DNA from 2 places in the Paenibacillus larvae subsp. larvae genome. Region 2 is predicted to be linked to the other one. Evidence: a T-box and tRNA genes for the amino acid it is inferred to sense, from the RefSeq annotation. Region 2 holds a T-box; the other holds one or more tRNA genes.

Region 1 (19,739 bases), 370 kb from region 2:
GATCTCACACTGTCAAGAAAAGCCTCTAGCCAGGTGCAGGTGCCCGTACCGCAAACCGACACAGGTAGGCGAGAAGAGAATTCTAAGGCGCGCGGAAGAACTCTCGTTAAGGAACTCGGCAAAATGACCCCGTAACTTAGGGAGAAGGGGTGCCCCGGTAGAGTGAATAGCTCGAGGGGGCCGCAGTGAATAGGCCCAAGCGACTGTTTAGCAAAAACACAGGTCTATGCGAAGCCGCAAGGCGAAGTATATGGGCTGACGCCTGCCCGGTGCTGGAAGGTTAAGGGGAGTGGTTAGGGCTTAAGGCCCGAAGCTATGAACCGAAGCCCCAGTAAACGGCGGCCGTAACTATAACGGTCCTAAGGTAGCGAAATTCCTTGTCAGGTAAATTCTGACCCGCACGAATGGCGTAACGACTTGGGCGCTGTCTCAACGAGAGATCCGGTGAAATTTTAATACCTGTGAAGATGCAGGTTACCCGCGACAAGACGGAAAGACCCCATGGAGCTTTACTGCAGCTTGATATTGGACTTTGGTACGATCTGTACAGGATAGGTGGGAGCCTAAGAAGCCGGAGCGCCAGCTTCGGTGGAGGCAGCGTTGGGATACCACTCTGATCGTATCGGAGTTCTAACCCGGGACCGTGAACCGGTTCGGGGACAGTGTCAGGTGGGCAGTTTGACTGGGGCGGTCGCCTCCTAAAGAGTAACGGAGGCGTCCCAAGGTTCCCTCAGAATGGTTGGAAATCATTCGAAGAGTGCAAAGGCAGAAGGGAGCTTGACTGCGAGACCTACAAGTCGAGCAGGGACGAAAGTCGGGCTTAGTGATCCGGTGGTACCGCATGGAAGGGCCATCGCTCAACGGATAAAAGCTACCCTGGGGATAACAGGCTTATCTCCCCCAAGAGTCCACATCGACGGGGAGGTTTGGCACCTCGATGTCGGCTCATCGCATCCTGGGGCTGAAGTAGGTCCCAAGGGTTGGGCTGTTCGCCCATTAAAGCGGTACGCGAGCTGGGTTCAGAACGTCGTGAGACAGTTCGGTCCCTATCTGTCGTGGGCGCAGGAAATTTGAGAGGAGCTGTCCTTAGTACGAGAGGATCGGGATGGACGTACCGCTGGTGTACCAGTTGTTCCGCCAGGAGCACAGCTGGGTAGCTATGTACGGAAGGGATAAGCGCTGAAAGCATCTAAGCGTGAAGCCCGCCTCAAGATGAGATTTCCCAAGTAGTAAGACCCCTTGAAGACGACGAGGTAGATAGGTTGGGGGTGGAAGCGCAGTAATGCGTGGAGCTGACCAATACTAATCGGTCGAGGGCTTATCCTAAAGAAACAACTGTTCTAAGTACACTTTGCTTCGCTGCTAGTTTTCAGGGTGCAAAAAAACCTGTTCCTATTATGTATCACTGGTTATACGGAGAGATACCCAAGTGGCTATAAGGGGACCCTCTGCTAAGGGGTTAGACTGCGTAAGCGGTGCGAGGGTTCGAATCCCTCTCTCTCCGCCAGTTCGTCTTAAGGCGGCGTAGCTCAGCTGGCTAGAGCGTACGGTTCATACCCGTGAGGTCGGGGGTTCAAGCCCCTCCGCCGCTACCATAATTTATTCAAGATATAAGGACGCTTAGCTCAGCTGGGAGAGCATCTGCCTTACAAGCAGAGGGTCGGTGGTTCGATCCCGTCAGCGTCCACCATTTGCCGGTGTAGCTCAATTGGTAGAGCAACTGACTTGTAATCAGTAGGTTGGGGGTTCAAGTCCTCTCGCCGGCACCACATGAACTTTTATCAGGAGCTGTGGTGTAGAGGCCTAACATGCCTGCCTGTCACGCAGGAGACCGCGGGTTCGAATCCCGTCAGCTCCGCCATTTATTTCTAAGAGATAGACCCGAACAACTTAATAATATGGCTCGGTAGCTCAGTCGGTAGAGCAGAGGACTGAAAATCCTCGTGTCGGCGGTTCGATTCCGTCCCGAGCCACCATTGCATTGTGGAGGCTTAGCGAAGTGGCCAAACGCAGCAGACTGTAAATCTGTTCTCTTACGAGTTCGGTGGTTCGAATCCATCAGCCTCCACCATTTTTTATAAGAGCCATTAGCTCAGTTGGTAGAGCACCTGACTTTTAATCAGGGTGTCGAAGGTTCGAGTCCTTCATGGCTCACTTTTCATTAAGCAATAGAGACCCGAATCTAACATTGTTTTAATAATAAAATGATATCTGGATAAATATAAAAACTGCTCTTTATGAGCAGTTTTTATAATATTGAGGATTTAGCCAATTGATTTTTAACAGACTGTAGTTTTTGTTCTGAAGAACCTTCCTTATCCCGGCGATCGTCAATCTTAATGGAAGTAGACACCCGCTTTGCCCCTGCCTGGAAAGGAATCTCGTGCAATTCCTCGACTATCTCTAAGAGACGGTGCAGAGGTCCCTCAATGGTAGTACTCATCGAATTCATTTGGAACTTGATATCTGTTTTCTGTTCAAGAACCTTGTACAAATCTGCTACGTAGCAGCTCAAACTGGTAGACCCGGTTCCAATCGGAACGATTGTAAATTCTACAATTGCCATTGTATTTCTCCCCTTCTTTAAATTTAACCTACTGTTCCATTGTAGAATACCTGGGTCCAAGGAGCCAGTTTTAGGGGAAGGAACAGGTTAGAGCTCGTGCCTTACGGCTTTGTCAATCAAATGCTCTGCTGTTCTGGAAGCTAAGGCCATGACCGTATTGGTTGGATTTCCTCCTCCTGAGGTAACAAATATACTGGCATCGCAAATGTACAGGTTGGGAATATCATGTGTTTGACCAAATGAATTCACAACGGAATCCGAAGAATTAGCCCCCATTCTGCATCCTCCCATCAAATGGGCGCTGTCAGGGACGACAAATTCAGTTTTCCCTCCGACTGCTTCCCAGATATTTTTCATTTGGGTAACAGCATGCTCAATCAGTCTAAGATCATTCCCCCATAGCTGAAAGTTACTTTAGCCCTCGGCATCCCGTACTGATCTTTGTCCCTGGCCAAAGCAATGCGGTTATTTTCATGCGGAAGGACTTCGCCGACCATTGTGGAACGCCCGTAGTAGTTGTAATCCAGCATACTTTCTCTAAGTTTGGGTCCCCATAAAGGAACCGGTGTACCAGATTTTACGATTCCTTTAGCGAAAGAAAGGGGACGGGCACCGTGAGCATGGAGAGTATACCCTCGCATAAAGCCTCTTTCTTTATCGGATTCATAAAAATGCTGAGTAGTGGCTAAGACGGGTGTTCCTTTATAAACACGGACTTCGTCCTCAAATTTGGCATAAACATCATAGCTGCTGTGAGTCATAATCCCTCTTCCTACCCAGCCGCTGCTATTGGCCAACCCGTCCGGATGAGAAGGGGTGAAAGAGTTCAAAAGAAGTCTCGGCGTTTCAACAACATATGCACAAAGAATAACCAGGTTTGCTTTTTGCCTGTACTCCTTTCCTTTATGATGAAAGAGAACGCCTGAGGCCCTTCCGTCAGGTCCAAGAATGATTTGAGTCGCCATACATTCTGAAAGTACCTCTGCGCCAGCCTTTAGTGCTTTGGGAATGTGCACGATCAGTGTGCTGAATTTTGAATTAGGCATACATCCCTGATTGCAAAATCCTCTATTAATGCAAGGGGGACGTCCTTCGAATGGAGCTGATAATATCGCTAGAGGGGCAGTTACCGATGGTATCCCTAATTGTTCGCATCCTTTTTGGAACAGGTAAGCATTAGGGCTTAACGGATCTCTTTCGGGGTACGGATAAGGTCCGTTAAAATTCCCCCATGGGAAATAACGGGGGCCGGAGACAGCAATCTCCTTTTCAATTTTTGTATAATAAGGTTCTAAATCTTTATAATGAATGGGCCAGTCCTGACCAACCCCATCAATAGACTTGGTTTTAAAATCTGATTCGTGAAAACGCAGAAAAACACCTGTGAAATGAAGGGTTCCCCCGCCCACTCCAAACCCGGAATTATTATGACCCATTTCAAGTGGATGCCGGCCGTCCACGATCCGGGTATCCTGCCAACCCAACTGTTTCATGGACAGTTCATCACTGGCAAAATCGTGCTGGGGATCCCGGATTGGGCCTGCGTCAAGGACAACTACACTCATTCCGGCCTCACTGAGTTCTTTAGCCAAAACGCCTCCGGCAGCCCCTGCACCGACGATGACTACATCCACAGTTTCATTTTCAAATCTACGTTTAATCATCCGTCTGTGCCTCCCATGGATCCAGATGCTCCCGGTCTGCCCGTACATATCCCCGTGGATAAGCGGGTCCCCCGTATCCGATTTCGGACCAGATTTTCGGATGAGAGTAATAAGATTCTATAGTCAGTAAAAGTAACTTTTGAAAAAAAGCTTTCTGATTTATCCCGGCCAGCTCACCGGATAGAGGGATCCTTTGCTCAACTACTTGTTCCATGAAAGATCGCTGCTTGTCCTGAGAAAGCTGGTAAAAGGACTGTCCATATAAGCTTTGACAGGCTACCTCAACAGAAATCAGACCTTTGCGGATCAGGTCCCGCTGCTCCAGCGTGCCGGCTGGCCTTTGGCCCTCTCCTTTATTCTGGGCAAGTGTACTATCGATATGACTGAGAACATACTGGATCACATCTGTACGGGGGTCATCCATAAGTAATGAACACCATGCCCTTAACTGTTCAGCTTCCGTTTCGGATAAAAAATGGTATCCGTGAGTATGAAAAAGCCGGTCCGATACAATTTTCCGGGTATGTTCGTCCCAGGCATTCTGTTCCCTCATGACATCATAATTAGGGTAATGGCTTGATTCTGCCATCTGATTCACCTCCAGTAATATGCAAGCAGCCCCAATACCCCCATGGCTGAATACATAAGCGGCATTATGACAGGAGGACCTATCAGGAAATTGCGGCCGGCATATCCGCCGACACGAACTCCGACACCTTTAAAATGATAGTAAAAACCGATTAACCCTGAAATAGCGGCAATCCACATCAGAAAGGCAAAAATCCATCCGTACCATTGCAGATTAAATAAGGCATAAGCTGCAGCAAATAGCACATAAAAGGGGGAGGACAGAACGGGTACGAGCATGATCTTTTGGTGGAAATTCTGTCTATAGTGACTCATGGTTACTTGTATGCCAATGAAAATATATGCAAATGCGACAAATAAAATCACAATTCGTGCTAACGGCCATCCGACCCAAACCATCTCATTTCCTCCTTCCTCTATATTATTTGTTTCCAAAATAAGGTAGGGATAATCATGAAACCGTCTGGAAAGAAAACACAATAAAATTTGGCATCCTTTTCCGGGGAATGAGCGGATGTACGGAAAGGGAAACCTAATATTGAAATTCAGCAGGTGATTTATAACCGGAAGAAAGGAGAAAATCGCTCTTGTTTTATTTGCTGCCTGTCCTTGTCAGTTTCCTCTTTGTCTTGATTCTTGTTCCTGGTCTAAGAGCCATTGCTTTCCGGATCGGTTTTGTTTTGGGCGGAATTGCTCTTTACATAGCAAGTTTAACAGCCATGATTCTTTTTACTCGGGGCTCAGCTCTTGTTCTTACAGTAGGAACAGGAGGAACCGTCTTAATGCTTATGGGACTTTTTGACGACTGGTTCAAAACAAAAGGAAAAGACTTTCCTGTTTGGCCGCGGCTTATCATATATCTTATTGTCTCGGCCATCCCCGTTTTTTTGGTATTGAAATTATAGGGGTGTCCAAGCTTGAAATGGGGACGGGCATGGTCCTTTTTCCAGCCTGGATTTCCTGGTTATCTACAATGGCCTGGGTATTTGGCATCACCAATATGGTTAACTTTATAGACGGTTTGGACGGACTCGCTTCAGCGATTGTGACCATTTCCTCGCTTACTTTACTAATAACGGCTTTTCTAATGCAGCAGACAGAGCCTGCCGTTTTAGCGGGTTCCCTTGCCGGAGCCTGCTTGGCTTTTCTCTTTTTTAACTTTCACCCTGCCCGCATTTTTATGGGGGATGCAGGAGCCATCTATCTTGGTTATACACTGGCCGTTATCTCAATTGACGGGGCATTTAAGAGTGCAACGGTCATTTCTATTTTCGTTCCTGTTCTAGCATTGGGTGTTCCCATATTGGATACCGTCATTGTTTTTGCCCGCAGGTTTATCCAAAAGAAAGGGCTGCATAAAGCGGATAAATTGCATACCCACCACTGTCTGATGGCGTGGGGATTAACGCAAACCCAAAGCGTTTCATTTCTATATTTGGTTAGTGCCGTATTTTCTTTGGTTTCCATAGTGCTCTTGCTTGCTTTTCAATAAACAGTGCTGATGCGCTCCGTCCTCCTATGCTAATATAAAGAAAAAGAGAAGTTTACAAATTTCATGGCAGGGAGATCAGAAATGGACGCAGAAGGGATCAAGGAACAATTGGAAGCGGTTTTAGGATCAGAGGTTCAAATAGTTTGAACGCCTAAAAAGGATTGGATAGGCTTTTCAGGGGAGCATGTAGGGGAAAAAATGCGGAGAAGAAGTTTGGAAAGCGGGGACTGTCTTCTGGTGGAATTGAACCAATCCAAAGACCAGGTCCTTTGTTTGCGAATGAACAAAAAGCAGGTAAGCCCTTCTGAAAGAAGACTTATTGAAATGCTGGTTGAAACTTTGGATTTGCAGGATAAAAAGCAGAAACCGGCCGTCTCAAAGGAACAACGCAAAGCGGAGGAAATTTCCGAATGGATGCTTAAGAAGGCGGAACAGGGTGTAACGGATACAGATCTTCCCGATGCCTTGGCATCCCAGGTTTCATTTTATTCCTCCAAAATCCCTTTGTTATTGTATGGGGACTATTCTTCATCCTATAAGGTTACGTACGAAGATTTAAAAAAACTGCTGGAGTCCTTTTTTGATGCGGACATTTGTCTGATCCCCCTTTTAGATAAAGAGTGGTTTATTCTGGCCCCCGAATCCCTGTTGACTAATGCCGCAGAGAGAGAAGAAGGGGAAGAGGAGAACATAGAGCAAACCTTGGATGCCCTTGTACTGGGACTCCATGAAATGCTGGCAAATGAATGGGTAGGAGAAAGCCATCTTGCTATCCATTATCCGATCAAGCCGGTAAAGTCTCTACTTAAAACCATGCTTAGTTTGAGGGAGACCATTATGGTGGGCAGGACTAATCACGTTTCCAGTTATATTCATATGCCGTGGAAATTAAGGCTTGAAGGTTTGCTGCATAAAATTCCCGCGGAAGAGAAGGCGTTTTTTTTGGAACAGGTGCTGGGAGGCATTGACCACGTATTGGATACAGAAACACAAACTACATTGGAACAGTTTTTCGGGCTGGACTGCAATGTGAGTGAAACGGCGAAGAAGCTGTATATCCACCGAAATACCCTTCTTTACAGGCTGGACAAGTTCAAACAGGAAACAAGCCTTGACGTTAGGAATTTTCACCACGCGGTTCTTGTTAAGATAGCTCTGTTATTGTACAAAGTAACAAACAGAAAGTAATTTTTTTGTAGGGATTGTGCATAGTCACAAGTGGAGAAGTCCTGTAAGATGGAAATAATCAGATTTTGAATCCAAACCATGATGGGGGAATGAGAAACATGGCAGGCGTTCGTTTAAATCACATTGTTAAAAAATATCCCGGTAACGATGAAGCTACGGTTAAAGATTTCCATCTTGAAATAAAAGACAAAGAGTTTCTGGTCCTAGTTGGGGCTTCCGGCTGCGGGAAATCCACTACACTTCGCATGGTTGCAGGTCTGGAGGAAATTACCGAAGGTGAGCTTTATATCGGAGACCGCCTGGTCAATGATGTGGCTCCCAAAGACCGTGACATCGCAATGGTTTTCCAATCCTACGCGCTATATCCTCACATGAACGTGTACCAAAACATGGCATTTGGTTTGAAACTTCGTAAATTCAAGAAAGCTGATATTGATACCCGAGTCCGCGAAGCGGCTAAACTTCTGGAAATTGAGCATCTGCTTGACCGTAAGCCTAAAGCGCTCTCCGGAGGTCAGCGTCAGCGTGTTGCCTTGGGCCGGGCGATTGTCCGTGAACCTCAAGTGTTCCTGATGGACGAACCATTATCCAATTTGGACGCTAAATTGCGGGTACAGATGCGTGCAGTTATCAGTAAACTTGTAAAACGTCTGGAAACCACCTGTATTTACGTTACGCATGACCAGACTGAGGCCATGACTATGGGTGACCGTATTGTTGTTATGGATAAAGGTGTTATTCAGCAAGCGGCTTCTCCGAAAGAAATTTATAACTTCCCGGTGAACATGTTTGTAGCCGGATTTATTGGTTCTCCATCTATGAACTTTGTAGACGGGGCTATCTCCGAAGAAAATGACGAACTCCTGTTCAAAGCTCCGGGAGTCAACATTGTAATTCCTGAAGGCAAGGCCAAATTGCTTCGTGAAAAAGGGTATACAAATAAAGAAGTCGTTCTGGGTATTCGTCCGGAGGATCTTCACGAAGAGCCTGTATTCCTTGAAGCTTCCCCCAATTCCATCGTGAGTGCCAACATAGAAGTGGCAGAGAACCTGGGCCATGAGATGAACCTGTACATTAACGGCATTGGAACAAGTTCTGTAATTGCCCGTGTAGATGGCCGTTCCGGTTTGAAGGAAGGCTCTACCGTTAAACTTGCTTTAGACATGAACAAAGTTCATTTCTTTGATAAAGAGACAACAGAGTCCATTCTGTTGAAGTAATCCCTTCGTCATTCAAAGCCAGTCCTTGTGACTGGCTTTTTGTGTATATGAATCAACGGTTTATTGATTTCAAAGCCTAATTCCATTACGATGGGAGTATTGGCAAAGTAAAGGGGATAACAGCATATGGCGAAAAAAGTGAAAGTGGCTGATTTGGTACGGACATTCAAATTAGAAGTCATCAGCGGAGAAGAAGGGTTGAAACGTACCATCACCGTTGCTGATTTGTATCGTCCGGGTCTGGAGATGGCCGGATATTTCAATTATCATCCACAAGAAAGGGTCCAGTTATTGGGAAAGACGGAAATGTCCTTTTATGAAACCCTCACAGGACCAATCCGTCAAAGGAGAGCCAGGCAGCTGTGTACCTCTCCCGAAACTCCATGCATTATTATAACAAGAGGACTGGATATACCCGATGAAATTATAGAGGAAGCGGCGAAGCATCATCTTCCGGTACTGCGGAGCAAAGTAGCCACAACCATTCTTGCCAGCCGCCTGACCAACTATCTGGAGAACAAACTGGCGCCTTCCACAACCATTCATGGGGTTTTAGTGGATGTTTATGGAGTAGGTATGCTGATTACGGGAGGAAGCGGAATTGGAAAAAGCGAGACAGCCCTGGAACTTGTTAAAAGGGGACACCGTCTTGTGGCCGACGATGCCGTGGAAATCCGTCAGACCGCAGATTATGTCTTGTCCGGGAATGCACCTGAATTGATCCGGCACCTCCTGGAAATCCGCGGAGTGGGCATCATTAATGTTATGACTTTGTTCGGTGCCGGTGCTGTCCGCAATGAAAAGAAGATTTCGGTAGTGGTCAAGCTCGAAACCTGGCAGCAGGACAAACAGTATGACCGTCTTGGTCTGGATGAGGAAACCACCCGGATCATAGACACCGACCTGCCATTGGTAACAATTCCTGTCCGTCCCGGCCGAAACCTTGCGGTTATTATTGAGGTGGCTGCAATGAACTACAGGTTGAAACGGATGGGCTATAATGCGGCTCTTCAATTTACAAACCGGCTAACTGAGACCATTGCCGAAGATTTGGACGATTAAGTCACGGGGATATATAAGACAAGGAGGGGTTTATTTATATGATTGACCCGATAGCTATTACGTTGGGTCCTTTAACAGTTCGATGGTATGGCATTATTCTAGGTACTGGTGCGCTGATAGGATTATTGCTTGCTATAAGGGAAGGAAAAAAATTCCGTATCCCTCCGGACTTTTTCATGGATCTGCTTCTAATTGGAGTACCAACTGCCCTTATCGGAGCCCGAATTTATTTTGTGGCAATGAAGTGGGAAGATTATAAAGATAATTTAGGCCAGATTTTTGCAATTTGGAATGGCGGTATTGCCATCTATGGAGCGCTAATTGGAGCGATTATCGGAGCGCTAATCTATGTGAGGAAGAAAAAGTACTCTTTTTGGCGGATTGCAGATATCTGTGCCCCCAGTTTATTAGCGGGTCAGATTATCGGCAGATGGGGTAACTTTGTGAATCAGGAGGCGCACGGGGGTCCGGTTACCGAATCATTTTTGCGGAACACTCTGCACCTGCCGGATTTTATCGTGAACCAAATGAATATTAACGGCGTTTACTATCACCCAACTTTTTTATATGAATCTTTATGGAATGTTATGGGTATCCTGATTCTGCTGTGGCTTAGAAGACGGCCTTTCCTGCGGGCGGGAGAACTGTTCATGAGTTATTTTATCTGGTACTCAATCGGACGTTTTTTTGTAGAAGGGCTTCGCACGGATAGTTTGTCTTTCTCCGGACCTGCGTGGCTGGCCCAATTGATGGATGCTTTGTGGTCACCTATGACGCTTCGATTTGAGCCCGGTGCCATGACATACGGGGACAATATCCGAATTTCTCAGCTGGTAGGAGTTTTGATTATAATTGCCGCCGCCATCTTCATCATTGTAAGAAGAGTACGGGGAACGGCCAAAGTCCGTTATTTAGACCCCATAGTGCTTACGGATGGAACCGTCCTGGGCCCGGTGGAGATTAAAAATGCCAAGAGTCTGCAAGAGAATCCGGCTGCTGCGGAAGTCCCCCCTGCAAGTACGGAACAAAAGGAGCCGCCTCAATGATCAATACGCTGCTATTTGACCTGGATGGAACGATTCTGGATACGAATGAACTGATTATCCAGTCTTTTATCCACGCACTTCAAGGACAGACACCAACTCCATTGGACAGGGAAGCGATCATTCTCCAGATGGGCCGCCCCCTTACGGAGCAGCTCCAATTTTTTAGCGGCCGGGATGAGGTAACTGACTTGATTACTTTGTACCGTACGTTCAATTATGACCAGCATGACCGTTATGTCAGGGCGTTTCCTCATGTAAAAGAAGTTCTGGCACGTATTCATAGCAGAGGGGTTAAACTGGGTGTGGTAACTAGCAAGATACGCAGAACAACAGAACTTGGCCTCGAACTGTCCGGGCTATCACCGTATCTGGATGTGATAGTTACCATTGATGATGTGAGAAACCCTAAACCGGATCCGGAAGGAATTCATCTGGCGATAAGCAGGTTTGGATCTGTACCTGAAGAAACGATAATGGTGGGGGACAGTCATTATGATATTGAAGCAGCCCGCAATGCCGGTGTAGCTTCTGTTGCAGTGGGATGGTCATTGAAGGGGGAAGCATATTTGAGGCAATATCACCCGGATCATCTCATCCAGGATATGCGTGATCTTTATGGACTGGTTGGAATAAAGGAGGATCAGGGTGAGGAAGACTGATAGGTTTCCTGTAGAAGGACCTAATTCCCTATGGCAAATTTACCGGACCGTCAGCCGCTGGAAAGCCATGAAGAATTTTATCTGTATTCAAGCGGCCCGGTATTGTCCAAGCCTCCCTCTTAAGAACTGGATCTACCGAAGGTTACTTGGTATGGAAGTGGGAAAAGAGACAGCTTTCGGGCTCATGGTCATGGTAGATGTTTTTTTTCCGGAAAAGGTTCATGTAGGGAGCAATACGATTATTGGGTATAATACGACAATTTTAGCCCATGAATATTTGATCAAGGAGTACAGGTTCGGGGATGTTAGGATCGGATCACACGTCATGATCGGAGCGGGCTGTCTGATCCTTCCGGGTGTAACAATTGGAGATCATGCGGTCATTGCGGCCGGAGCCGTAGTCCATAAAGATGTTCCGGCTCATGCCTATGCTAGAGGAAATCCCCTTATCATTACTTGTTCAGAAGAGGATCGAGAGGGGCTCAATCCCGGGACTGTACTTAAAAAATGAATATTTTTTATTATGGAAAGAACCCGGTACCAATTCTGGCACCGGGTTTTACGTATATTGGAAGAAAAGAAGGGACGGTACTGGTGCAGTCTGTATGCTGTATGAAAGGGATCATTGGAGGATTCGCTTACCCAAAACCCCTTACTGTTAGTTTATTCGGTTTTCGTAGCCGTAACTTGGTTTAATGGGGATGAAAGGAGTTAATGAATTTCGTTGACGCACCTAACTGATCATGTTACACTACGAATATCTTTACTTTGGTAGTATGGTAGTGGACTAAAGCGAAAACGAGCAAACGGTGGGGTGACGATATGGCAAAACCTAAAATGTTTGAAAAACTCATTGGGGTTAAGGATTATCTGCCAGATGCGGCGGCGAAACTACGGCATCTGGAGCAGCAGGTGACCGCATGCATGTCTCGATGGGGGTACAACCAAATCCTCACTCCAACGCTTGAATTTTATGATACTGTTGGGGCTGCAAGCGCAACGGAGGACCGGAAGCTGTTTAAATTGCTGGATCGCAACGGAACAACAGTGGTCCTTCGTTCGGACATGACGGCACCTATTGCCAGGGTAGTATCCTCTTTGCTGAAGGATGAGCCCCTTCCTTTGCGGCTATCTTATCATACGCCCATTTTTAGAGCCTATGAAGAAAAAGGGGCCAGGGACGCCGAGTTTTTTCAGACAGGCGTAGAACTGGTCGGAGATGCTTCTCCCGATGCGGATGCGGAGATTATTAGCTTGGCGGCTTCATCCCTGGAATCTGTCGGAATTTCCTCGTTCACTATAGCGCTTGGCCATGTAGGGTACTTGAACTGTCTTTTCGAGGAAACGCTTGGAGACCAAAAGGCAGGGCAGGAAGAACTGAAACAATGTCTATTGGACCGCAATTATGTCAGATACCGGGAACAAATCCACAGCTTCGGATTAAGTGAGGAAACTATCACCAGACTGGAAGCAGTTCTTACCCTAAGAGGAGACAGGGAGATTCTGCAAAAAGCCCGGAAGACGGCCGGGAGTTCTGCTGCGAGGGAAGCTGTTGATGAACTGGAAGAGATCTGGGATGTACTTGAAGCTTATGAAGTGACTCCTCATGTGGTGATTGACTTAACGATGGTTATGGATTTCTCCTATTATACAGGAATGACGTTCGAGGGATATGCCGCTGATTTAGGTTTTCCTGTGTGCAGCGGAGGGCGTTATGATCATCTGATGGGGCAATTCGGCCGCCAGGCTCCTTCCACCGGATTTTCTTTGAAGACAAGTCGTATTCTTGATTTTGTAGAGGAGCCTTCACAGCCGAAACGTGTGTTAGTTTTGTATACCCGGGAAAACCGGAAGAAGGCACTTCAATATGTGCAAAAACGGAGAATGGAAGAACATATAATTGTAGAAACCAGACTGATAATCGACGAAGAAAGTGAACTGGAAAAATCGGGGTTAAAGATAAACGGACCTTCTTATCAAAGAACCGGATACAATGAAATATTAACATGGATTGGAGACAAGGAAACAGGGAGGGAAGAACGTGTGTGAATGGATCAAAGTGGCAATGCCTAAAGGACGGATATATAGACAGGCCGCCAGGCTATTCAATGAGGCAGGTCTTCCTGTACCTGATGAAGATGAATCCCGCAAGCTGATTCTGGATATTCCCCAGGCAGGCATGTCCTTCATCATGGCAAAACCTGTCGATGTTCCTACATATGTCGAATACGGGACCGCAGATGTTGGTATTGTGGGCAAAGACGTGCTGCTGGAGGAGAACCGGGATGTATATGAATTGCTTGATCTGGGAATTGCACGATGCCGAATGTCGGTAATTGCTCTTCCGGATTGGACTCCAGTTATGAATCCACGAGTAGCCACCAAGTATCCGAATATCGCCTCACAATTTTTCCGGGAACAGGGCCAGCAGGTGGAAGTGATCAAGCTGAACGGATCGATTGAACTGGCTCCTCTGATCGGCCTGGCTGACCGGATTGTCGATATGGTGGAAACAGGCCGGACAATACTGGAGAACGGATTAGTTGAACATGAGGAAATGTTCCCCATAACAAGCCGTTTTATTGCCAACCGCGTCAGTTATCGGTTGAAAAATAAGAGGATTGAAGAAATTTGTCGGGCCCTGGAGCAAGTTATACCAAAAGAGAACCAATGTTAGCCGTTCGGAAGGGGAGAAGGATATGAGAATTCTTCAGGCAAGTGAATTTACTTTGCAAAGAGAAGTGGACTACGGAACGGAAGAACAAAACCTTGCTGTCCAGCGTATTATCCGGGAGGTAAGGAATCATGGAGACGAAGCGTTAAGGAAATTTGCCCTTGAGTTTGACAAGGTGGAAGTTCACGACCTTCGGGTCAGCCCGGAAGAGATAGAAGCTGCCTATAAACAGGTGGACGAATCCTCTTTGTCAGCTATCCGGCAAGCTGCAGCTAATATCCGGACGTTTCACGAGAAACAAAAACGATCCACATGGATGGATTTACAGCCGAGCGGAAGTATCATGGGCCAGGTTATCCGTCCTCTTCGAAGGGTTGGCCTTTACGTGCCGGGAGGAACCGCCGCTTATCCCTCTTCCGTATTGATGAACGCTATTCCGGCTCAGGTGGCAGGTGTGCCGGAAGTTGCAATGGTCACCCCGCTGGGGACGGCGGGGTCAGGTACGATCAACCCGCACATCCTTGTAGCTGCGGCGGAGGCCGGGGTGCGGGAAGTGTACCGCACGGGCGGGGCTCAAGCTGTCGCCGCCCTCGCTTACGGCACGGAAACCATCCGTGCCGTAGACAAAATCGTCGGTCCCGGCAACATCTATGTCGCCCTTGCCAAACGCTACGTGTTTGGCACGGTTGACATAGATATGTTGGCTGGACCGACAGATGTTGTGGTCCTGGCCGACGAAACGGCCGACCCGGTCTATTGCTCCGCCGATCTGCTGGCGCAGGCGGAGCATGACGCGCTCTCCCCGGCGATTCTCATCACGCCGAGCAGAGCCCTCGCGGAGGCGGTCCGCGAGGAAGTACAGCGGCAACTGGAGCGGCTGCCGCGCAAAGCCATTGCCCAGGCTTCGACTTCGGCTAAAGGAGCCGTACTCCTCGTCGGGGATCTCGAGGAGGGCATCCGGGTACTGAACGAGATTGCACCCGAACATGCGGAGCTGCTGGTAGAGGATCCCTTCGCCTGTCTCCCACGCATTGAAAACGCCGGGGCAATTTTTCTCGGAGCCTACAGTTCCGAACCGGTGGGCGATTACTTCGCCGGGCCTAATCATGTGCTTCCCACGAACGGAACCGCCCGGTTTTCCTCGCCGCTAAGCGTGGATGATTTTGTCAAAAAATCCAGTCTGCTTTATTACAGTAAAGAAGCACTCCTTGAGAACGGGCATCATATTACGACACTTGCCCGCAATGAAGGCTTGGAAGGCCATGCTAGAGCTATAGAAGTCCGATTAGAGAAGGAAGGCGATTATAAATGACAGAGAACCAGACACGTGCATCCAGTCTTACCCGAACGACGAATGAAACGGATATATCCCTATCTTTTTCCATAGAAGGTATGGGAAAGGCGGATTTGCAGACGGATGTGCCTTTCTTTAACCATATGCTGGACTTATTTACTAAACACGGCCAGTTTGACCTGGAAGTCAAGGCCAGGGGAGACGTGGATATTGACGACCATCATACGGTGGAAGATATCGGAATCTGCTTGGGCCAGGCTTTTCGCGAGGCGCTTGGAGACAAGAAAGGAATCAAACGGTATGCGAATATCTTTATCCCGATGGACGAAGCCCTTGCACAAGTAGCGGTAGATATCAGCAACAGGCCCCACTTGGAATTCCGGGCAGAGTTCCCTGCGGCCCAGGTCGGCAGCTTTACTACCGAACTGGTACATGAATTTCTATGGAAATTCGCTTTGGAAGCCCGCATTACCCTACATGTAATCCTGCATTACGGCAGAAATACCCATCACATGGTAGAAGCTATTTTTAAAGCGTTGGGCCGGGTACTGGATGAAGCAACACAAATCGATCCCCGGGTGAAGGGTGTTCCTTCGACGAAAGGAGTTCTTTAGGCCATGATTGCAATTGTGGACTATGGGATGGGCAATCTGCACAGCGTAGCGAAGGCGGTCGAACGATTGGGATATCAGGCTGAGGTAGTTGAAGGCCCGGACAGGCTGCAGGAAACGCAAGGCATAATCTTGCCGGGGGTAGGCGCTTTTGGGGATGCTATGGAGCAGCTAAAAATGAAAGGGATGGATTCGGCGTTAGCCCGGGCTGCAGCATCTGATCTTCCCCTGCTGGGAATCTGCCTTGGCATGCAGCTTTTGTTTGAAAGCAGTGAAGAGCATGGACGCCACCAAGGCCTTGGTTTCCTTCGGGGACAGGCGGCCCGTTTTCAAGGACCGCTTAAAGTCCCTCATATGGGATGGAACCGGCTTTCTTTTAGGCAGAAAGATCCTCTTTTTGAAGGGATGAAAGAAGGGTTTGTTTATTTCGTACACTCTTATCACGTTATCGTAGAAGATTCCCGGGATTTGCTTGCCTCCAGTGATTATGGACATGAAGTGGCAGCTATTGTAGGAAGGAAGGGGCTATACGGCATGCAATTTCATCCTGAAAAAAGCGGTGCTGTCGGTATGCAGCTGCTGAAAAACTTTTTAGGCTTGTGCAATAAATAAAATTTCTACCCTTAATTGTTGAAAGGGCTGAAAGTTTATGGAATATAGAATTAATAAGGAACTGGAACAAACGGGTTTTAAGGAATTATGAGCGATTATTGGATTCAGGGAAGGGCAGGGGATTGATAATGGCAGCAACCTTTACAATTTATCCGGCAATTGATATCAGGGGAGGGAAATGTGTCAGACTGGTTCAAGGAGACTATGATAAGGAGACCGTTTATCACGATAGCCCGGTGGATGCAGCCCGCAGTTGGGAAGTGCAGGGAGCTAGGTGGATTCATCTGGTGGATTTGGATGGAGCCAAAGCCGGTCACCCCGTCAACGATGTGATAATTGGTGAAATTGCCTCTTCAGTCAGTATCCCTGTTCAGGTTGGAGGAGGTCTCCGAACGGAAGAGGATGTAAACCGGCTTCTTTCCTTGGGTGTGAAGCGGGTGATTATAGGAACGGCAGCCATTGAGGACCGGGAATTTGTGAAACAGATGCTTGAACGGTACCGGGAGCGGATTGTGATCGGTCTTGATGCAAGGGAAGGCTACGTGGCTACAAGAGGGTGGCTGGAGACATCCTCCGTAAAGGTGGAGGACCTTGCTTCAGAACTGGCCCGGCAGGGGGCTGCTACCTTTATCTTCACTGACATTTCCCGGGACGGTATGATGGAAGGGCCGAATGTGGATGCGATCGTGAAGTTGGCCAGGAACTCGGGCGCTAAGGTCATTGCATCCGGAGGAGTTAGCAAAACGGAGGACTTGGAGCAGCTTGCTGCTGAATCACCTGCGGGTGTGAGTGGGGCTATTGTTGGAAAAGCCTTGTATACCGGAGCCATAGATCTGAAGCGGGCACTTAATCAGACCGGATAATAAAAAGAACCTTAGAGACCTGTACAGCAAGTTTCCCTTTTAGCCTTTTTCAACCACTTCGGGAATTGGACAGAGGAGAGAAGAACATGTTAGCCAAGCGTATTATTCCTTGCCTGGATGTGAAAGACGGGCGTGTCGTCAAAGGGGTCAACTTCGTGAATTTGAGGGATGCGGGTGATCCGGTTGAACTGGCTGCTCTCTATGACCGTGAAGGAGCCGATGAACTGGTCTTTCTGGACATATCCGCTTCTGTATAGGGGCGGGCTACCATGATTGAGGTAGTGAAGCGGACGGCGGGAGAGGTTACCATCCCCTTTACCGTGGGCGGAGGCATTTCCCAGGTTGAGGATATGAGAAAATTACTGAGAGCCGGAGCGGATAAAATCGGTATAAATACGGCGGCAGTACGCAATCCTCAGCTTATTGCCGACGGTTCCCGCAAGTTCGGGGCCCAGTGTATTGTAGTCGCAGTGGATGCCAAGTTCAATCCGGCTTGGAAGGAATGGGAGGTTTACACCCATGGCGGGCGCCAGTCATCCGGCATTAAAGCACTGGAATGGGTACAGCAGGCAGAAAGGCTCGGAGCGGGTGAAATTTTACTTACCAGCATGGATGCGGACGGGACCAAAGACGGCTTTGATATTTCCCTGACCAGAGCGGTTTCAGAAGCGGTTTCCATTCCGGTTATAGCATCTGGTGGAGCAGGTAAGGCTGAGCATTTCGCGGAAGTGTTTGCGGAAGGCCTGGCGGATGCCGGACTTGCCGCCACTATTTTTCATTATAAAGAGTTATCGATTCCGGATGTGAAACAAGCATTACGGGAAAAAGGGGTTGTGATCCGATGACAGAAGCGAATAAGCAGCAGTGGACCGAACTTATACGATTTAATGAACAGGGGCTTGTTCCTGCGATTATACAGGATGCTGCCAGTAAGGAAGTGTTGATGCTGGGGTACATGAATGAGGGATCCCTGCATAAAACGATTGAATCGGGAGAGACCTGGTTCTGGAGCCGTTCCAAAAAAAAATTGTGGCACAAAGGGGCAACATCCGGGAATATCCAGAAAGTTACAGATATTGCGTATGACTGTGACCAGGACACCTTGCTGGTAAAGGTTGTTCCGGCGGGATCCGCCTGTCATACCGGCCGTTACAGCTGTTTTCAATCTGCAGGAACGCATGGTCAGCAGGCTTCTTCCCATTTGGTGAGTGGTTGTCCCTCTTCAGCTGCCAAAGAAAACGGTCTGCTTACATCTTTTGGCCGGGAAGGGGACGCCAGGTTTACCATCCTTTCTGATTTGGAGTCCGTTATTGCTTTCAGGGAGGCAGAACGCCCTGAAGGCGCATATACGACCTATTTGTTTGAAAAGGGATTAGACAAGATACTTAAAAAGGTCGGAGAAGAAACGGCTGAGGTGATTATTGCGGCTAAGAATCAGGACAAAGACGAACTCCGATATGAAACCGCTGATCTTATATTTCACCTGCTTGTTCTGTTCAGGGAGTTAAAGCTTCCTTTGGATGACGTCATGTATGAATTGGAAAAGCGTCATATTCGCGTCCCGAAATAAGACAAAGAAGTAAACGTTCACTGTTAATGGTTGCTCTAACCAGAATGAAAATCTTGGAGTGATGGCTTCATGTTTATCGATTATCATACGCATCATGCACGCTGCGGACACGCTTCCGGGAATCTGGAAGAATATGTGCAGCGCGGTATTCAAATAGGCCTGAAAGAGATTGGATTGTCGGATCATATGCCGCTTTTGCATGTGGATCCGGCATCTTATTATCCGGAAATGGCTATGCCGATGGAGGAACTTCCGCGATATGTGGAAGAATGTCTGCAATTGAAAGAAAAGTATAAGGATCAGATCGCCATCAAGGTAGGTCTGGAAGGGGATTATATCGAGCATTATGAGGAACAATTTGCCCGGATTACAGAAGCTTACCCATGGGACTATGTGATCGGTTCTGTACATTTTTTAGGAGATTGGGACGTCACGGATTATAGGCAGACTCACCGGTGGGAAGGTCAGGATATTCAGGATGTTTATGAACGTTATTACGATGCTGTCCAGAAAGCGGCAAGGACAGGAATGTATGATTTTATCGGCCATGTGGATGTCATAAAAAGATTCGGCTTTGCTCCGGAGGAACCTTTGTATGAATTGGAGAAGCAAACACTGGAAGTGATTAAA
Region 2 (10,299 bases):
TCGCAAGTCAGCTCTTCTACCAGAAGATGATGATTTTCTTGCGTTTCAGAACCGGCTGCAGCCTCTTTCTGAAGCTGTTCCATCACCCTCTTCATCGCTTCCCGTTCTTCCCAAACCTGCTGAAGTTCCTGTCTGACTTCCTGCTCCTGAATCACCTGCTGTTCCGCCATTTGATGAAGCATTCTGATCTCCTGCTGCAGGCGATCTCTTTCATCTTTTACTGCGGCCAGCCCGTCACGGAGTTCTTTTTCCAGAACCGCCTGCTTGTCAAGCTCCTGCTTAAGGTTAGCTAATTCTTCCCTATAAGTTCCCTCGTTGTTTTTAGCGGATTCCAAGTCAACCTGCAATTTTTTGGTTTCTTTAAATGCTTTATCTAATTGGCCTTGTTTGACATTCATCTGTTCCTTGAGCTCATTATTAGATTGACGGACTCCTTTCAGTTCCCGGCAAAGCTTCAATTCCGTCTGAGCCTGTTCCTCAATCAGTTGTTGATGCACATCCAGTTCTTGTGCCAGATTATCTGCATGTTCCTGAAGGCCTGATAGCTCTTTACGGATTTCCTTTTCCTGCTGTTCCAGGTCAGCGTAGCGCTGCTGCTCCTCTGCGAGAGCTTGTTGAATCCCTTCCTTGTCGCGCAACGCCTCCGATAGCTGCCCCCTGACCCGCATCGCTTCCTGCTGCGCTTCTTCCACTTTCAAGCGTGCATTCTCTTCTGTCCGGCTGACTGACTTCTCGGCCGCTTCCAGTTTCTCAAGCAGTTCAAGGCCTTCCTGTTCAAGCTCAGCAGCACGCTGCTGTTCGGCTTTCAGTTCTTGGCGGACAGACGCAGCTTCACGCTCAACTGCTTTAATTTGGTCTCTGGTTCTTTGAAGAGCAGACCGGACACTACCGAGTTCTACCTGTCCTTCCTCCAGGACTTGCTTTATGCGCTCCCTGGCCTGAGCCCCTTGTTCTTCAAGCTCCACTATCCGTTGTTTCAATTCGGCGTTATATTGCTGCTGTGACAGGAGTTCATTGTTTGTCCGTTCCGATTCACGCTGAACTTGGGCCAGTTGAGTACGAACGCGAGCCACTTCTTGTTCAGCAGCTGTTTGAATTTCACCCGATTGCTGTTCAACATTACGGAGCAATTCTTCGGCCGCTTCCAGTTTCTCAAGCAGCTCGAGCCCTTCCTGTTCAAGCTCGGCAGCACGCTGCTCCTTAGACGCCAGCTCACGCTTGGCTTCTGCCGCTTCCCTCTGCGAAGCCTCCAACTGTTTGTTTATCTCGGCCACGGCTTCCTCTGCCTTAAACAGCTCTTCACGCAGCTTCTGCTCCATTTCCTTTGCGTCCGTTTCCGCTTGAGCCAGCTGTTCACGCAGCTTTGTCTCCCGCTGCGCCATCTCTGCAGCTCGCTCCTTCTGCGATGCCAGTTCCCGCTTTGCTTCTACTGTTTCCCTTTGCGAGGCTTCCAACTGTTTGACGGCTCTCTTCTCAGCTTCCTGCGCTTTGCGCAGCTCTTCACGCAGCTTCTGCTCCATCTCCTGCGCATTCGCTTCTGCTTTAGCCAACTGCTCACGCAGCTTCGTCTCCCGCTGTCCCATCTCTGCAGCCCGCCGTTCCTTGGACGCCAGCTCCTCCTTTGTTTTTTCCACCGATGACTCTGCCGTTGCCAATTGCTCACGCAGCTGTTCTTTTCTTTGCTGAAGCTGTTGCGTTTGCTTCTGTTCAGCAGACAAGGACTGCCTCAAGCTTTCTATTTCCTTCTTTAAATCCGCTGTTTCCTTGCGCTGATCCTCCAGCTGCTGTTTGGCCTGTATCCATTTGTTTCGTGAACTTTCCAGACTTATTTTCGTCTGGCCCAATTCACTGCGCATTGTTTCTTCTCTCTTAACCGCCTCTGCCAATTTGGCAGTTTCTTTTCCTGCTTCTTCCTGTATCCGGTTAAATTCACGCTGAAGCTGTCCGTTTTCTTCCCTCAAGCTGGCTGTTAGTTCAATTTCCTCTTCTAGTTTAAGACGCATAGTCTCTTTATCCGCATCGGATTGTTCCAGATCTGTTTCCAAAAGCTCAATTCGGCCACTCAGTTCCTTAGAACGGTGTTTTTCTTCCTCTAAAGCTTTTTTACGATCCGCTGCCTCTATTTTAAGCTTCGATAGTTCCTCCTTCAGATTCTGCTCTCTCTGAAGAGTCTCCTCATGTTGGTTTTTGCCGGCAGCAAGTTCCTTTTTCAGGCTTTCCACGTGCTCCAACGCTTTCTCTTTCTCTTTTCCGGCCAATTCTTTGGCAGTCTGAACTTCAGAAAGCTGTTTGCGCAGCACTTCCAGATTTTGTTTTGTTTGTTTAAGCTCCTCTTTCAGCTTTTCTTCTCGCTGGGCAATTTCCCCTATCTGCTTCCCCTGCTGTTCCAACTGCTTGGACAAATCCAGTTTTTCCTTGTCCAATTTTTCAATTTCTGCCTGCAGCGTTTTGGCATAACCTGCCTGTTCGCGAAGTTTATTTTTATATTCATGCTCCAGATTTTCCAGCTTGTCCCGCATGGTCAAAGCATCATCAAATGCATTAACAGCCGCCAATACCGCGATACGCGGAGTATCCAGCCGCGGATCTTTTTCAGAGATCTGCACCATTTGGTTATTGACCATGGCGGCGATTTTTTTAATATAAGCCGGGCTGGTGCTGGCTACTATTTTGTATGGGATTCCATATATATCAACGACTATTCGGGTCTTTTCCTCCGCACTCACGGGCATACCTCCTTCATAAATATGCTGAAAGGCCAGTCATATCGGACATAACTTCGATACAACCAGCCTTATTTCCTGCTGCTCATCCAGTTAAATTACAGCATTGTTATTTTCTTAATTCAGCATGGAAAGACGCTTCCAGGGCGTTGACCACACGTCCATGCAATTCTGTTACCTCGTTGTCTTGCAAGGTTCTTTCCGGATGACGGTAAATCAAAGAGAAGGCTATGCTCTTTTTCCCTTCGCCTACATGGACGCCTGTGTATACATCAAACACAGTCAATTCCTCAAGAAGATCCCCGGCTGTCTGCCGGATTACCTGCTGCATGTCAGCCACAGGCACTTCCGTACTCACAACCACCGCAATGTCACGGCTAATTGCCGGATATTTAGGCAGGAGCTTGTAAGCGATCTTGAAACCGGCTTGCTCGATCAAAGGAGTTAGCTCCACCTCAAGTACGTAGGTGTCTGCCAGATCTTTTTGCTTCTGCAATACCGGATGAAGTTGTCCTATTCTCCCAATTTTACGTTTTCCGTCTCCGGTATGCAAGTAAACCCCGGCTGTACGTCCCGGATGGTAGCCTTCCGGGGCTTCAGCACAATACTCGATTCCTGTGATGCCAAGATAATTGGTGACCCGCTCAAAAGCGCCCTTCAAATCATAGAAGTCTACGGTAGCGGCCTTTTCCCTCCAATGAGCCCCATGACGTTTCCCTGTCATAAGCATGGACAAAAGTACGATTTCCTGCGGCTGATCTGTCACTTTTTCCTGTCCGGTGACAAATGCGCTGCCTATCTCAAAAATGGATACATCTTCGATATTCCGGTTCCTGTTGTAGGCAGCCACTTCCAGAAGTTGCGGAAGCAGGCTGGTACGAAGTATGCTGCGCTCTTCACTCATAGGCATCGCCAATGAGACCGGTTTTGCATCGGGAAATAGAACGGGAAGGGTGTTCATTTGCTGCAAATGTGTAAAGGTATATGTGATCACTTCGTGAAGCCCGGTTTGTGTAAGCTCGTTTCTGATTGCACGGCGGATACGCTGATCATCAGTCAAGGAGCCTGGTGTTGTCACTCCACTCATCAAAGTAGTCGGGATACTATCATATCCATATAAACGTGCCACTTCTTCAATCAGATCCACATCCCGGGAAATATCCCTGCGGCGGCTGGGGACATGAACCAGCACACTGTCTGCCCCGCTTTCCTCATACGTAAAATGCAGCCGGTCCAGAACCCGGTTCATGTCTTCTTTAACCAATTCAGTTCCCAGATAAGCATTCACTTTATTTATGCTCAGTTCAATATGCACAGGCTCTGGTTCTGATACACGTGTTTCCACAATGCCTTCGGCGATTTTCCCTCCACTTAATTCTGCGATCAGGGAAGCAGCACGGTTTAGTGCAGGAATGACTCCTTCGGGGTTCACTTCTTTCTCGAAACGCAAGCTGGATTCCGATCGAAGCCCTAACTGTCTGGATGTTTTTCTTACAGAGCTTCCGGAAAATCTGGCAGATTCAAGCAGAATTCTCGCTGTACCTTCTGTTACTTCCGAATTGGTTCCTCCCATAACTCCAGCGATTGCTACCGGTTTGGTCCCGTCTGTAATGACCAGCATATCCGGCTGCAGCTTGCGTTCCACATCATCCAGGCTAACAATTGTTTCCCCTTCACGGGCAAGTCTTACATCTAAATGTCCATTCGTAAGCTGGTCCGCATCAAACGCATGTAATGGCTGACCGTATTCCAGCATGACATAATTCGTTACATCCACGATGTTGTTGATTGGCCGGATACCCGCTGCCATCAGCCGGTTTTTCAGCCAAAGCGGAGAGGCAGAGATGGTTACTCCCTCAATCAGCCTGGCTGCATAATGCGAGCATTGCTCCCTGGCTGTTATTTCAACTGAGATAGTTTCCTCTGCCTTTGTCATCCCTTTTCGGGAAGCAAGACTTGCCTCAACGTCCGGCTCCTTCACCGGCTTGCCCAGAATAGCTCCCATCTCATAAGCGGCTCCCAGCATGCTAAGACAATCAGAACGGTTGGGCGTCAAGTCCAATTCCAGTACCTTGTCGTCGAGGTCCAATACGTCCAGGATGGAACGGCCAACCTCCAGATTCTCCGGAAGAACGAGAATTCCTTCCTGAATTTCTTTAGGGAGCAGCTTATCGTTGAGACCCAGCTCTCTTGCAGAACAGATCATTCCCTGGGACTCGACCCCGCGCAGCTTGGCACGTTTGATCTTAAGCCCTCCGGGGAGCTGTGCTCCTATCAAGGCAACCGGAACTTTCTCGCCTGCATCCACATTTTTAGCGCCGCACACGATTTGCAGGTCTTCACCTTGTCCGGCATCCACCGTGCACAGATTCAGCTTGTCCGCGTCCGGATGCTTTTCCTTCGTTTTTACATACCCCACCACAACGCCGGAAACTCCCAGGTTGCGGTTCTCCACAATATCCACTTCCACTCCGCTGCGGGTATATTTTTCGGCCAGTTCTTCCGCTGTATAACCAGTAACGTCCAGATATTCTGATAACCATTTATAAGAAACTTTCATTGTCTTTGTCCCTCCCTCTTCTCCTACAACTTCATGAACTGCTTCAGGAAACGCAGATCATTTGTATAAAAATGGCGGATGTCTTCCACTCCGTATTTCAGCATCGCTATCCGTTCAGGTCCCATTCCAAAAGCAAATCCGCTGTAAATTTGCGGATCATAACCGGCCATTTCAAGCACCCTTGGATGAACCATACCTGAACCCAGAATTTCAATCCACCCGGTTTGCTTACAGGTCCGGCAGCCCGATCCGCCGCACATCATACAAGATACATCCACTTCTGCACTCGGTTCCGTGAACGGGAAGAAACTCGGGCGGAGACGAATCTCTGTATCCGGACCAAAGAGTTTGCGGACAAACTGGAGCAGCGTCCCTTTCAAATCACTCATACGGATTCCTCTATCAATGACCAATCCCTCAATTTGGGTAAATTGATGAGAATGGGTTGCATCATCATCATCCCGGCGATACACTTTGCCCGGAGAAATAATTTTGACGGGCACTTCTCCTTTTCTTTTCTCCATCGCCCGAACCTGAACCGGTGACGTATGGGTTCTCATCAATATTTCTTCGTTGATATAAAATGAATCCTGCATATCCCTTGCCGGATGATTTTTAGGCAAATTCAATGCTTCGAAATTATAATAATCCTGCTCTACCTCAGGTCCTTCCATTACAGTGAACCCCATGCCCAGGAAAATATCCTCAATCTCCTGAATAACTTTATTCAGCGGATGAATTGCACCTTGGGCGGACGGGGTTCCGGGCAATGTGACATCAATCGTCTCCTGGCGCAGACGGGCTTCCGTTTCCATCTGCTCTTTTGCGGCAAGTCTCTCTGAGATTTTACTTTCTATAGCTGCCCGTACTTTATTGGCCAGATCTCCGATTACGGGACGCTCTTCTGGAGACAAAGCTCCCATTCCTCTCAAAATTTCCGTTAACGGACCTTTTTTCCCCAGGTATTTGATCTTCAGTTCTTGTAAATCCGCTTCTTTCATGTTCAGTTTCTTCAACGCTTCCTGCTTTAACGCCTCTAACCGTTCTCTCATGGTTTTCCCTCCTTTTAATCTGCCTTGCCTGTAATCACTTATGTTCCGTTCTTTTCAAAAACAAAAAAAGCCTTTTCGTCTAAGGGACGAAAAAGCCGTGGTACCACCCTTGTTAAGCAAAAGAACCGGCATGCATCAGCCGCGCTCTGTGCTTCACTTTAACGAAATAACGGTCCGCTGCCGGTTTTCCCTACTTGGCTAATAATCAACTGCCGTTCAAAAAAAACTGCTCAAGAGTGAATTTCCGCAGCCTGATTCTTCAGGAACACTCCCAATCTCCGGTATTCCCTCCCTGGCAAGAAGCACTGCGTACTTATCTCCTTCAACGCAAGAATATAAGGTTTTATAAGGCTAAGCTATGGTTAACAGTTATTATATGCAAAGACTCTTCTTGTTGCAAGGACTTTTACCTATTTAGTCGAAGTATAACCCTAATCAGGTTTTTCCATTCCGGCTGGACAGCCGTGAAAGATTCAAAACTCTCTAACTCTGGATTATAGGATTCGGATAATTAATTAATAACACTGATAACTCCCGGCAGTTTTTCGATTTTTTCTTTTTCTACTTTTGGCATCATGGAACTCAAATCTTAATCTTATAGCGCAATGTGTTAGTTTGTTTATATTCTCTTTCCCGCCGACAAGTTCCAGGACCTGTATGCCTACTTTGTTATAATCCATACAGCTTTAGTATCGTGAGGATTCCTTTTAATCTATTTGGGCGAACACTTGTTAAAATTAGAAAATGAATTTCGGTAACAATTTTTCTAAATGATTAAAAAAGATTAGAAGTACATCAAAAAAACCCTTACGCTAGTAAAGGTTTCAGATTCTTATGAATGGAGCGGGTGATGGGAATCGAACCCACGCTACCAGCTTGGAAGGCTGGAGTTCTACCATTGAACTACACCCGCAAATCTATATGGTCGGGACGACACGATTTGAACATGCGACCCCCTGGTCCCAAACCAGGTGCTCTACCAAGCTGAGCTACGTCCCGATCGCTTCCGAAGCACTTGGTGCTGAAGACAAAAATTAATATACCATGTTACAAAAAAAAATGCAACATTTTTTTTCATCCAATTTTTTCCCAATTCGGTTTTCATATCACTTTTCCAAAATCGGAAAACGGATAATAACGGAACAATACTTTTCCGATTATATTTTTCTCTGGAACAAAGGGTGTAGGCCACATATGGGAATCGTAACTTTCATTCCGGTTATCCCCAAGAAAAAGATAATGTCCCTCCGGCACCTGAACAGGTCCGAACGAATACTTCATTTGCTCTTTAATGTAGGGTTCTTCAATGACTTCGCCATTTCGCAGAAGCTTTCCGTCCTTCACTTCAATGGTATCTCCTCCAAGACCAATCAGCCTTTTGACGAAACGCTCATCCATTTCTTCAATAGGTGGATGAAACACAACAATATCCCCGTAATCAAAATGCGTCAAGGCGACCATTTTTTCTACAACCAGCCGGTCGTTGACCTGGATGGTAGGCATCATGGAACCGGTCGGCACTTTAACTGCCTGAGCCACATATACATTGACAAGTAAGGATATAACAACTGCAATGACAACGCTTGGCAGCCAGTCTTTTGCCATTTTTGTCAGCATACTACCCCTCCGTCTAACCAATTTTTTTCTAAATATAGCATATCCAGGTAAAACTAACCTTAAAACAAGATGAAAAGTAAAATACACACCTCCTTAGCTCTTTTGACATTCCCGTTCTTTTACCTTTAAATGAACATATAGAACAAATCCGATAAGGAGGAGAAGCAATGAAATACCGCAAACTTGGAAAAACCGGCATAAAAGTTTCTGTCATTGGCCTTGGAACTTGGCAGTTTGGGGGAGAATGGGGGAAACACTTCACACAAGCGGAAGTAGATGCGATTCTGGATAAAGCGGCGGAACTCGGAATTAACCTGATTGACACGGCTGAATGCTATGGCGATCATTTATCTGAGTCCCTGATCGGGGATTATATCAAACGCCATAAACGTGAAGATTGGGTCATTGCTACTAAGTTCGGGCACCATTTTAAATCCCATCTTTCCAGAGACGAACGCTGGTCCCCTGAAGACATGCTGCAGCAGCTGGATGCTTCTTTAAAAGCCTTGCAGACGGATTATATTGATTTGTACCAGTTCCACTCCGGTCCTGACAACAAATTCTTCAACGATGATTTATGGACGCTGCTGGACAAACAGGTGGAGGCGGGCAAAGTCCGGCATCTGGGCACCTCCATCAGTAAAAATAATAATTTAAAACAAACCGATGCTTCCTCCCGCTACAAATCGGAAAGCATTCAGGTTGTATATAACCGGCTTAACCGGAAACCCGAAGAGGGCGTCTTCCAGTCTTGCCAGGATCAAAACCTTGGCGTACTCGCCCGTGTTCCGCTCGCAAGCGGTTTATTAAGCGGAAAGTATAAACCCGGTACCGTCTTTCAGCAAGGGGATGTCCGCAAACGTCAGGAACAAGAGGAAATCGACCGCCAATTAAAGGAAGTGGAAGAAATCAGGAAGCGGGAAGTGCCGGAAAACATGAATATGGCTACCTGGTCCCTTGCCTGGTGCCTCAAACATCCCGCAGTTACCAGCGTTATTCCGGGATGCAAGAGCCCTCAGCAGGCAGAAGCCAACGCTCAGGCCGCCCGTTATGTGAGCGATAATCATCCCCAAGCCTGGAAAGAAGACTAATCCCGGGAAATAAGAAATCCCCGCCTATATATGAAGTGCACCCCTTAGAATAGACATTGGAAAAATCCCTCAGGTAATCCGATGAATTCTAAGGGGTGCATTTTTTATGGCGAAGAAGGGTCAGACGTTTAAACATTATCCACATGAAATGAAAGTAGAGGCCATTAGACTGCATTTGGAGGAAGGTTGGACGTATCGAAGGATCATGGAACATCTAGGTATATCGGACAGACATCGGCTTAAAGTATGGATGAAAAAATACAAGCAACTTGGTGAATTTGGACTCATGGATCAACGAGGCCGCCGCGAAGAATATGTGGATCAGGACCGGTATGTTCAAAAGCTGAAACAGGAGAACCAAATGCTAAAAAAGTGTTTGAAAATCTGGATGGAGGTGATGTGAAGAGAAAATACGAGACGATTGAGAAAGCGTCACAATGGTATAATATAACCGACTTTCCAGAAGCGGTTACTATGCCTATAAGAAACGAAAACAAGTAGATCGAGACAAGCCACTTAAAGACTTAATCCAGGCTGTATATAAGAAGTACGACGGCACATATGGATATCGGCAAACCCAGCTATTTCTGCTGCAAGACCACGGAGTGTGGATCAACCATAAGAAGGTGCTGCGTCTCATGCAAGAAATGGGATTGCGTTCCCGCATTCGCCGTAAGCATTGCTGTAACTATAGTTCCTCTATAGGAGGCCGAGTTGCAGAGAATATGCTGCAGCGCGATTTTACAGCGGATGCACTTCATCAAAAATGGGTGACCGATGTCACCCAGTACCGTGTGGCAGATACCTGGCTGTACGTGTCGGCTATTAAGGACTTGTACAATAATGAGATTGTGGCTTACCACATGAGCCTTCGTAACGATAATCAGCTTGTCCTCCAAACGTTTACAAAAGCCTTTGAAACGGCGAAAGACGTGACTGGACTGATCGTTCACAGTGACCAAGGATTCCAGTACACGTCTTACCCTTACCACGATATGCTGCGAAAGGTCGGCGCTCAAATCAGCATGTCTCGCAGAGGCAATTGTTATGAAAACGCCTCGATGGAGAGCTTCTTCTCGCATCTTAAAACGGAAGGGCTCTACCTTTATGATATACGAAGTTTGGATGAGGCACAAAGACGAATTGAGGAATATATTCATTTTTACAACCAAAGCCGACCACAACGAAAATTAAACAAGCTGACGCCGGTAGAGTGATCTTACCCCCGTCAAGTAGACAGCATTAAAACTGATAGG

The links. The T-box of region 2 lies ahead of pheS (phenylalanine--tRNA ligase subunit alpha). A T-box ahead of a tRNA ligase gene usually reads a tRNA of that ligase, here a tRNA-Phe.
Region 1: it has a tRNA-Phe gene. The T-box ahead of pheS (phenylalanine--tRNA ligase subunit alpha) is inferred to sense a tRNA for this amino acid. The anticodon was not compared.

Annotation. Positions count from the first base shown of each region.
Region 1 is NZ_CP019687.1:3,479,643-3,499,381, forward strand. It holds rRNA gene BXP28_RS18010 (23S ribosomal RNA) at 1-1,326, shown strand, start outside; tRNA gene BXP28_RS18015 (tRNA-Ser) at 1,416-1,507, shown strand; tRNA gene BXP28_RS18020 (tRNA-Met) at 1,519-1,595, shown strand; tRNA gene BXP28_RS18025 (tRNA-Val) at 1,615-1,690, shown strand; tRNA gene BXP28_RS18030 (tRNA-Thr) at 1,694-1,769, shown strand; tRNA gene BXP28_RS18035 (tRNA-Asp) at 1,785-1,861, shown strand; tRNA gene BXP28_RS18040 (tRNA-Phe) at 1,901-1,976, shown strand; tRNA gene BXP28_RS18045 (tRNA-Tyr) at 1,986-2,071, shown strand; tRNA gene BXP28_RS18050 (tRNA-Lys) at 2,082-2,154, shown strand; gene BXP28_RS18055 (MTH1187 family thiamine-binding protein) at 2,249-2,566, opposite strand; partial or broken gene BXP28_RS18060 (GMC family oxidoreductase) at 2,654-4,230, opposite strand; gene BXP28_RS18065 (gluconate 2-dehydrogenase subunit 3 family protein) at 4,223-4,819, opposite strand; gene BXP28_RS18070 (hypothetical protein) at 4,825-5,217, opposite strand; gene BXP28_RS25270 (hypothetical protein) at 5,406-5,723, shown strand; gene BXP28_RS18075 (MraY family glycosyltransferase) at 5,657-6,310, shown strand; gene BXP28_RS18080 (PucR family transcriptional regulator) at 6,509-7,498, shown strand; gene BXP28_RS18085 (ABC transporter ATP-binding protein) at 7,597-8,718, shown strand; gene hprK (HPr(Ser) kinase/phosphatase) at 8,845-9,780, shown strand; gene lgt (prolipoprotein diacylglyceryl transferase) at 9,819-10,826, shown strand; gene ppaX (pyrophosphatase PpaX) at 10,823-11,485, shown strand; gene BXP28_RS18105 (acyltransferase) at 11,472-11,996, shown strand; gene BXP28_RS18115 (ATP phosphoribosyltransferase regulatory subunit) at 12,308-13,534, shown strand; gene hisG (ATP phosphoribosyltransferase) at 13,527-14,162, shown strand; gene hisD (histidinol dehydrogenase) at 14,185-15,471, shown strand; gene hisB (imidazoleglycerol-phosphate dehydratase HisB) at 15,468-16,067, shown strand; gene hisH (imidazole glycerol phosphate synthase subunit HisH) at 16,071-16,676, shown strand; gene hisA (1-(5-phosphoribosyl)-5-[(5-phosphoribosylamino)methylideneamino]imidazole-4-carboxamide isomerase) at 16,805-17,539, shown strand; partial or broken gene hisF (imidazole glycerol phosphate synthase subunit HisF) at 17,626-18,384, shown strand; gene hisIE (bifunctional phosphoribosyl-AMP cyclohydrolase/phosphoribosyl-ATP diphosphatase HisIE) at 18,381-19,109, shown strand; gene hisJ (histidinol-phosphatase HisJ) at 19,179-19,739, shown strand, end outside.
Region 2 is NZ_CP019687.1:3,858,511-3,868,809, reverse strand. It holds gene zapA (cell division protein ZapA) at 1-2,726, opposite strand, end outside; gene pheT (phenylalanine--tRNA ligase subunit beta) at 2,833-5,283, opposite strand; gene pheS (phenylalanine--tRNA ligase subunit alpha) at 5,307-6,335, opposite strand; T-box leader at 6,415-6,670, opposite strand; gene BXP28_RS20100 (PTS sugar transporter subunit IIB) at 6,851-7,015, opposite strand; tRNA gene BXP28_RS20095 (tRNA-Gly) at 7,175-7,248, opposite strand; tRNA gene BXP28_RS20090 (tRNA-Pro) at 7,258-7,334, opposite strand; gene lepB (signal peptidase I) at 7,437-7,952, opposite strand; gene BXP28_RS20080 (aldo/keto reductase) at 8,120-9,043, shown strand; gene BXP28_RS20075 (helix-turn-helix domain-containing protein) at 9,150-9,446, shown strand; partial or broken gene BXP28_RS20070 (IS3 family transposase) at 9,559-10,260, shown strand.